Regions from separate parts of the Microbacterium gawkjiense genome, predicted to be linked through region 2. Evidence: predicted binding sites of a transcription regulator. Region 2 holds the regulator's gene; the other holds the start of a gene.
The links. Region 2 encodes LexA, which represses DNA repair genes until DNA is damaged. Its sites were predicted from a motif close to TCGAACANNTGTTCGA; they were not measured.

Region 1 (3,412 bases), 1.6 Mb from region 2:
TTCGCGAAGCGGATGCGGGCCCGCACCGGCATGGAACGTGCCGACGCCCTGCGCGCCACCCTTCTGGAGTACCGCGAGGCGATGCACACGAACGAGCCGGTCCACACCTGGTCCTGACCCGCGCCGCCCCCTGCAGCCGCGCCTCGCACGTAGCCGTACCCGCGTCGCACCCGGCAGACGCAGCCCGCATGTAGCCCGCGCGCACCCGCGCCCCATACCTTCACCGCGCCACACGCGCGCCCCGCACGTAGCCGTACCCACGCCGCCCCCTGCAGCCGCACCCCGCACGTAGCCGTACCCGCGCCGCATCCCGGGCCCCCGCACCCGCGCCGCCCCGTCACGACGCCCGCGCGTGCACCCCGGCGGTCCGCCATCCGGCACGATCGGGCGGCGGATCCCACAGCCACCGCAGCGGCGATTTCGATCGGAGCGGCACGGGCTCCCGCCCGCTGCCGGGCGGAGCGTGCAGCACGAACCCGGCCTCGACCCGCTCGATGCGCCACCCGTTGTTGTGCAGGAGCAGGTGATGGAACCGGCAGAGGAGCACGCCCTCGTCGGTGTCGGTCCTCCCACCCTCGGACCACGGCACGCTGTGGTGCGCTTCGCAGTACGACGGCGGTCGTTCGCATCCGGGCCAGAGGCATCCCCCGTCGCGGGCGGCGAGCGCGACCCGCTGCGCGCGGGTGAACAGTCGCTCGTCGCGTCCGACGGCGAGGGGTGTGCCGGCGGCATCCACCTCGATGCGGATGCGGCCGCCGGTGCAGTGGGCGCGGTCGACGACCGAGCCGGGCAGGGCTGAGCCGCCGTCCTCGACGATCCCGGTCGCTCCGTGACGCCCGAGGCCGTCGCGGGGCGCCTCGGTGACGATGACGCGCACGCCGGGCTCACGTGCCCCGAACACGTCTTTCGCGGTGGCGAGCGCACCCGCGCGGAGGACGTCGACGAGCACGTCGTACGAGAGTTGCTCGTTCGATCTCGCGTCGTCGACGAGGGCGGCGGCCTCGGCACGTTCGGCGTCGGTCATGAACCTCGGCCCGCCGCGGCGGGGGCGGAGGGCGGCGTCGAGGACGCTCCGCATCCACGGCCCCATCTCGTCGTCGAAGACCATCGAGCCTCGTGAGAACCCCTCGCCGTCGGTCCAGAGCCGGAACGACCTGCGCTCGAAGCGCCGCGCGAACCGCTCCTCGGCTCCGGCGGGGTCGAGCATGTCGCGCAGCGTGCGCGCCTGCGCGGTCAGTTGTTCCACCGACCACTGGTCGGCCTCGCCGGCGAGCCGTTCGGCTCCCCTGGCCCACGCCGCTGCACAACCGAGCGTCGGCGGGTCGCCGAGCCCGGTCAGAATCGCCCCGTACTGCGCCGACGACAGCGCCCCGTCGTAGAGGAGCCGATCGAGCGCGCCGTGCCACCCGGCATCCCCCGAGCCCATCAGCGCCTCCCCCACTCGCACGGCGCGCGTCGCCTCGGCGCGTGTGATGCCGGTGGTCGCCTGGATCATCTCGACCGGGGTGCGATGCCCGGTCTCGGCACTGAGCCCACCGCTCCCCCGCTCGCGGCTCGATCGCTGCGCCGCCACTCCGGCGAGCACCGCCTGCAGCACACCGATCTCGCGCGCCACCCGCCCCGCGTGGGCGATGAGCGTCCGGACCGTGTCGTCATCGAGCCGACCGACGGATGCCGCGAGGTCAGACGCATCCACGTCGAGCGCATCGAGGGCGGTGAGGCCCTCGACACTCTCTCGAAGCGACGTCGCGAATGGCATATCTGTACGATGCCACACACCTCCGATATTCGAACGCGCGTTCCCCAATCTGTGGATAACCGACCGGCCCGCCGTCGTGTAGGAGCGTTCGGAATCGTCCGGGTTCCGCATTCCCACCCGTCCCCGCCCCCGCCGGACCCTAACGTCGCACCGACGGCGGGTGTTCGCCCGCCTGCCGCCCCGCGCGCGTTCGCCTCCCGACGACACGCTCGCGCACCCACGACGACCGAGGAGTACTCGCATGATCGACGTAGACCGCATCCGCCTGCGCGACCGGCGGTGGGTGTGGCTCACCGGGCGTATCGCTCTCTGGGTTCTGATCGCCGCCCTCAGCACGGCCCTGCTTCTGACGATGGCGGTGTCGATCGTCGCCGCGTTCCAGGCCGCGAATGCTCCCGGCGACGGCCACTGGGGCGCGCGCACGGGACCGGTCGGCGACACGTTCGGCGGACTCCTCGGCCCGTTCCTCAACGCCCTCGTGCTCGGCGTCACGGTGGTGTTGGCCGTCGCCTGGCAGCCGCGGCGGGATCGACGGCAGAAGGCCGAGTCCCTGGCGGCGTGGCTCGCCCGGTCGGATGCCGACGACCAGGGTGTCGTCATCACGAACGGCGCGGGCGCGATCGCCCATGACGTCGGCGTGAGGTTCGGGGCGAAGAAGGAGGGGCAGAGCGACCTCGTCCTTTGGGAGGCGCACGTTCCGCCGGGCGAATGGTTCGTTCCGTACCGGCTGCAGGGCGATGAGCCGGAGGCGGGTCCCGACTGGCGCGCAGCCGTGAACATTGATCTCGACGCGATGTCGGTGCAGCTGCGCGGTCGGCACGACGACGACGCCCGCACGGCGTACCTGCGTCCGGACGCTTCGACGACGTACGGGCGGCTGAGCGGCGTCCGGTTCCGTCTGTTCGGCCGGTCGTGGCGGATCGACGCGTTCGGCACGCTGCGTGTCGCCGGGCCGCTGAGCGAGGTCGAACGCGCCGGGCGCGACGAGTTCGCGGCGATGAACCGAGAGGTCGTCACGCCGACCGCCGAGGTCAGCGATGAGACCGCGCAGCTCATGCGACGCACGGTCGCCGCGCTGTGCGGATCGGATGCGGCGTTCGACGCGGCCCTCGATGGCCCGCAGCGCGTGGTGGCGAAGGGCTTCCCTGCGAACGCGATGGTGACCCGCGAGCGGCGACAGCGCAAGTCGTTCGCGATCGAGTTGGCCGGCGAGGATGCGCTCACCGTCCGACTCATGGGCAGTGGCGACATCTTCCCTGCGGGGGTCTGGGTGACCGACAAGAACGGCGTCGAAGTGCGCACCGGACTGTCGGGACACGACAAGTTCCTGAACCACTTCGCTCGCGAGGCCGCGGTCGCGACGTTCGGCGGCAGCGGCGTGGGGGCACTGCGTCGCCCGGCCGGCGAGTGGCTGAGTGATCCCGCGTTCGAGGAATGGATGACGGCGGTCGCCGCCATGGTGGCGGTCGCCGCGAACGGGGTCGAGAAGACCCTGTCCGAGCGCGGGGTGACGCCCCCGGCGACCTCATCCGCACCGACGCCCGCCACCGACAACCTCATCACCGCGCACGACGCCGTGCACTGACCCGCTCACCGAAAGGCTTCTGATGACCGACCCCGACCCCCGCGCCGATGACCTCGCCGATGCCCTGC
Region 2 (3,412 bases):
GCTGAGGTGATACGGCAGGCGCACCAGACGGAGCGCGTCGATGAGCGCGGGGTCGGCGGCGAGGTAGCCCACGCGCGCCCCGGCGAAGGCGAAGGCCTTACTCATCGTGCGCGACACGACGAGACGCTCGCGGTCGTGAAGCAGCGTGAGCGCGGACGGCTCGTCGCGCGGGGCGAACTCCTGGTACGCCTCGTCGACGATCACGATGCCCCGGGAGGCCTCGTAGACGGCCTCGATGACCTCGAGCGACAGCGGCGTGCCGGTGGGGTTGTTCGGTGTGCAGAGGAAGACCACGTCCGGCTGAGCGCGTTCGATCTGCTCGGCGGCATCCGCTGCGGACAGGGTGAAGTCGTCGCCGCGCGTACCGCTCACGTAGGTGGCGCCCGTGGCGCCCGTGAGCAGCGGGTACATGGAGTACGTCGGCGCGAACCCGAAGGCCGAGCGCCCCGGCCCACCGAAGGCCTGCAGGATGTGCTGGAGGACCTCGTTCGACCCGTTGGCCGCCCAGATCTGATCCGGTTCGAGACCGTGGCCCAGATAATCCGCGAACCCCTCGCGCAGAGCTGTGAACTCACGGTCGGGGTAGCGGTTGATGTCGCGCAGCGCCTGCGCGATGCCGTCGAGGATGTCGTCCGCGACCTCTTCGGGAACCGGGTGGGTGTTCTCGTTGACGTTGAGCGTCACGGGCAGCGACGCCTGCGGGGCTCCGTAGGGGATCTTGCCGCGCAGGTCGTCGCGGAGGGGGAGGTCGTCGAGACTGGCACTCACCCCGCCATCGTAGGACGTGCCGCGGCCTTACTCGCCCGCCTGCGCCGAGTAGGTGGCCGGGATCGCGATCGACTGCCCGGCGTCCACCGCGGAGGACGACAGCGCGTTGAGGCGGACGATCTCGTCGATGACGTCGCGCGGGTCGCTGTCGGGCGCGATGTCCTGCGCGATGCTCCACAGCGATTCGCCGGGCATCACGGTCACGGTGTCGAAAGACCCCGCGGACGCCCCCGCGTCGCCGCTGGCGAGAGCTCCACCGCCGGAGAGGATGCCGACGCCCAGAGCGACGACCGCGGGCAGCGCGGCGAGCGTGGCGAGGACACGGCGGCCTCGCGTGGTCATCCGGAGGCGCGTGCGCACGACAGGCGCAGTCGCGGTGGTGATGGTGGTCGCGGTGCTGGTGGTCGCGGTGATCGAGTTCATGGTGTCCTCCTCGGGGTGACCCCGGTCAGATGAGATCTTCGCCCCCGCCCGTCGGCCGGGACGGACGGGTGCGAAGTTCTCTTCCGAATCTATCTTCGATATTCGTAGACTGTCAAGGGTGCGGTTGTCCGCAGATCGATCGAAGACGACACGCGGTCGGCTACGGGACGATCCGATCGACACCGGATACGGTTTCGATGACCAGAGCCCATCACCAACCTCCGACATTCGAAGGCGAGTGCTCCCGGAGGGACCCCGGGGTGACGAAAGGAACGACATGAGCGACAAGCCGCAGACGCGTCGGCGCAAGAGCCTAAGCGACAAGCAGCTCGCCATCCTCGAGGTGATCCAGCGCTCCATCGCCCGTCACGGATACCCGCCGAGCATGCGCGAGATCGGCGACGCCGTCGGCCTCAAGTCGCTCTCGAGCGTCACCCATCAGCTCAACCAGCTCGAGCTGAGCGGCTACCTCCGTCGCGACCCCGGCAAGACGCGCGCCATGGAGGTCCTCATCGATCTGCCGGGCTCGGCGGGCGAGAACCCGGCGGACGTCGCCCCGAGCGTCGGCGACGCGGCGATGGTGCCGCTGGTCGGCCGGATCGCCGCCGGCGTCCCCATCACCGCCGACCAGCAGGTCGAGGAGATCTTCCCCCTCCCGCGTCAGCTCGTCGGCAAGGGCGAACTGTTCATGCTGAAGGTCTCGGGCGACTCGATGATCGACGCCGCGATCTGCGACGGCGACTGGGTCGTCGTCCGCTCGCAGGCCACCGCCGACAACGGCGAGATCGTCGCCGCCATGCTCGACGGCGAGGCGACGGTGAAGACCTTCCGCCAGCGCGACGGTCACACGTGGCTGCTCCCCCGCAACTCGGCCTTCGAGCCGATCCTCGGCGACGACGCGGTCGTCCTGGGCAAGGTCGTCGCGGTCCTGCGCGCCGTGTGACGGCGCGCACACGAAGAGAGGGGATGCCGGACGGCATCCCCTCTCTTCGTTGCGGCCTCAGACCCCGGCGCCCACCTCGGCGCGGACCGCGCGAGCCGCCGCGACGATGTGGCGGAGGGAGGCGACCGTCTCGTCGTACCCGCGCGTCTTCAGACCGCAGTCCGGGTTCACCCACAGGCGACGGACGTCGAGCTCCGCGACGGCGCGCTCGAGCAGCGACGACACCTCGTCGACGGACGGCACGCGCGGCGAGTGGATGTCGTAGACGCCCGGTCCGATGCCGTGGGCGAATCCGGATGCCGCCACCTCCGAGATGACCTCACCCCGGCTGCGGGCGGCCTCGATCGACGTGACGTCGGCATCGAGCGCCGCGATCGCGTCGATCACGACCCCGAACTCGGAGTAGCAGAGGTGCGTGTGGATCTGGGTCTCGTCGGCGGCGCCCGCGGTGGCGAGCCGGAAGGACCCGACCGACCAGTCGAGGTACGCCGGCTGGTCGGCGGTCCGCAGCGGCAGGAGCTCCCGGAGCGCCGGCTCGTCGACCTGCACGATCGCGATGCCGGCCCGCTCGAGGTCGGCGATCTCGTCGCGGAGCGCGAGGGCGACCTGGTCGGCCGTCTCGCCGAGCGGCTGGTCGTCGCGGACGAAGGACCAGGCGAGGATCGTGACGGGTCCGGTCAGCATGCCCTTGACGGGCGCGGCCGACAGCGACTGCGCGTAGGCCGCCCACGGCACCGTGATGGGTGCGGGGCGCGAGACGTCCCCCCACAGGATCGACGGGCGCGTCGCGCGGGAGCCGTAGGACTGCACCCACCCGTTGCGGGTGACGGCGAACCCGTCGAGGTTCTCGGCGAAGTACTGCACCATGTCGTTGCGCTCGGGCTCGCCGTGCACGAGGACGTCGAGCCCGATGTCCTCCTGCAGAGCGATGACGCGCGCGATCTCGTCACGGAGGAACCCTTCGTAGGTCGCCTCGTCGATCTCGCCGCGCGTCGCGCGAGCGCGCGCCCGGCGGATCTCGGCGGTCTGCGGGAAGGATCCGATCGTGGTCGTCGGGAGCGCCGGCAGACCCAGCACCGCGTCCTGTGCGGCGGCACGCACCTCGAACGGGGTGCGGGACCGGTCCGCCGGGGTGAGCGCGCCGGCACGGGCGCGGACGGCGCCGTCCCGGACCCCGGGCGCCGAGCGGCGGTCGGCGAGGGCGGCCGTCGCGGCATCCAACTCCCCGGCGATCGCGTCGCGCCCGTCGGCGAGCCCGCGCGCCAGGGTCGTCACCTG

Region 1: the regulator LexA is predicted to act here: its motif matches at 1,789-1,804, upstream of Q9S71_RS07830 (HNH endonuclease signature motif containing protein).

What each region holds. Positions count from the first base shown of each region.
Region 1 is NZ_JAUZVV010000001.1:1,621,836-1,625,247, reverse strand. It holds gene Q9S71_RS07835 (glutamate-cysteine ligase family protein) at 1-117, shown strand, start outside; gene Q9S71_RS07830 (HNH endonuclease signature motif containing protein) at 338-1,759, opposite strand; gene Q9S71_RS07825 (hypothetical protein) at 2,001-3,344, shown strand; gene Q9S71_RS07820 (PD-(D/E)XK nuclease family protein) at 3,367-3,412, shown strand, end outside.
Region 2 is NZ_JAUZVV010000001.1:29,407-32,818, forward strand. It holds gene Q9S71_RS00155 (histidinol-phosphate transaminase) at 1-768, opposite strand, end outside; gene Q9S71_RS00160 (LysM peptidoglycan-binding domain-containing protein) at 796-1,191, opposite strand; gene lexA (transcriptional repressor LexA) at 1,469-2,134, shown strand; gene metE (5-methyltetrahydropteroyltriglutamate--homocysteine S-methyltransferase) at 2,192-3,412, opposite strand, start outside.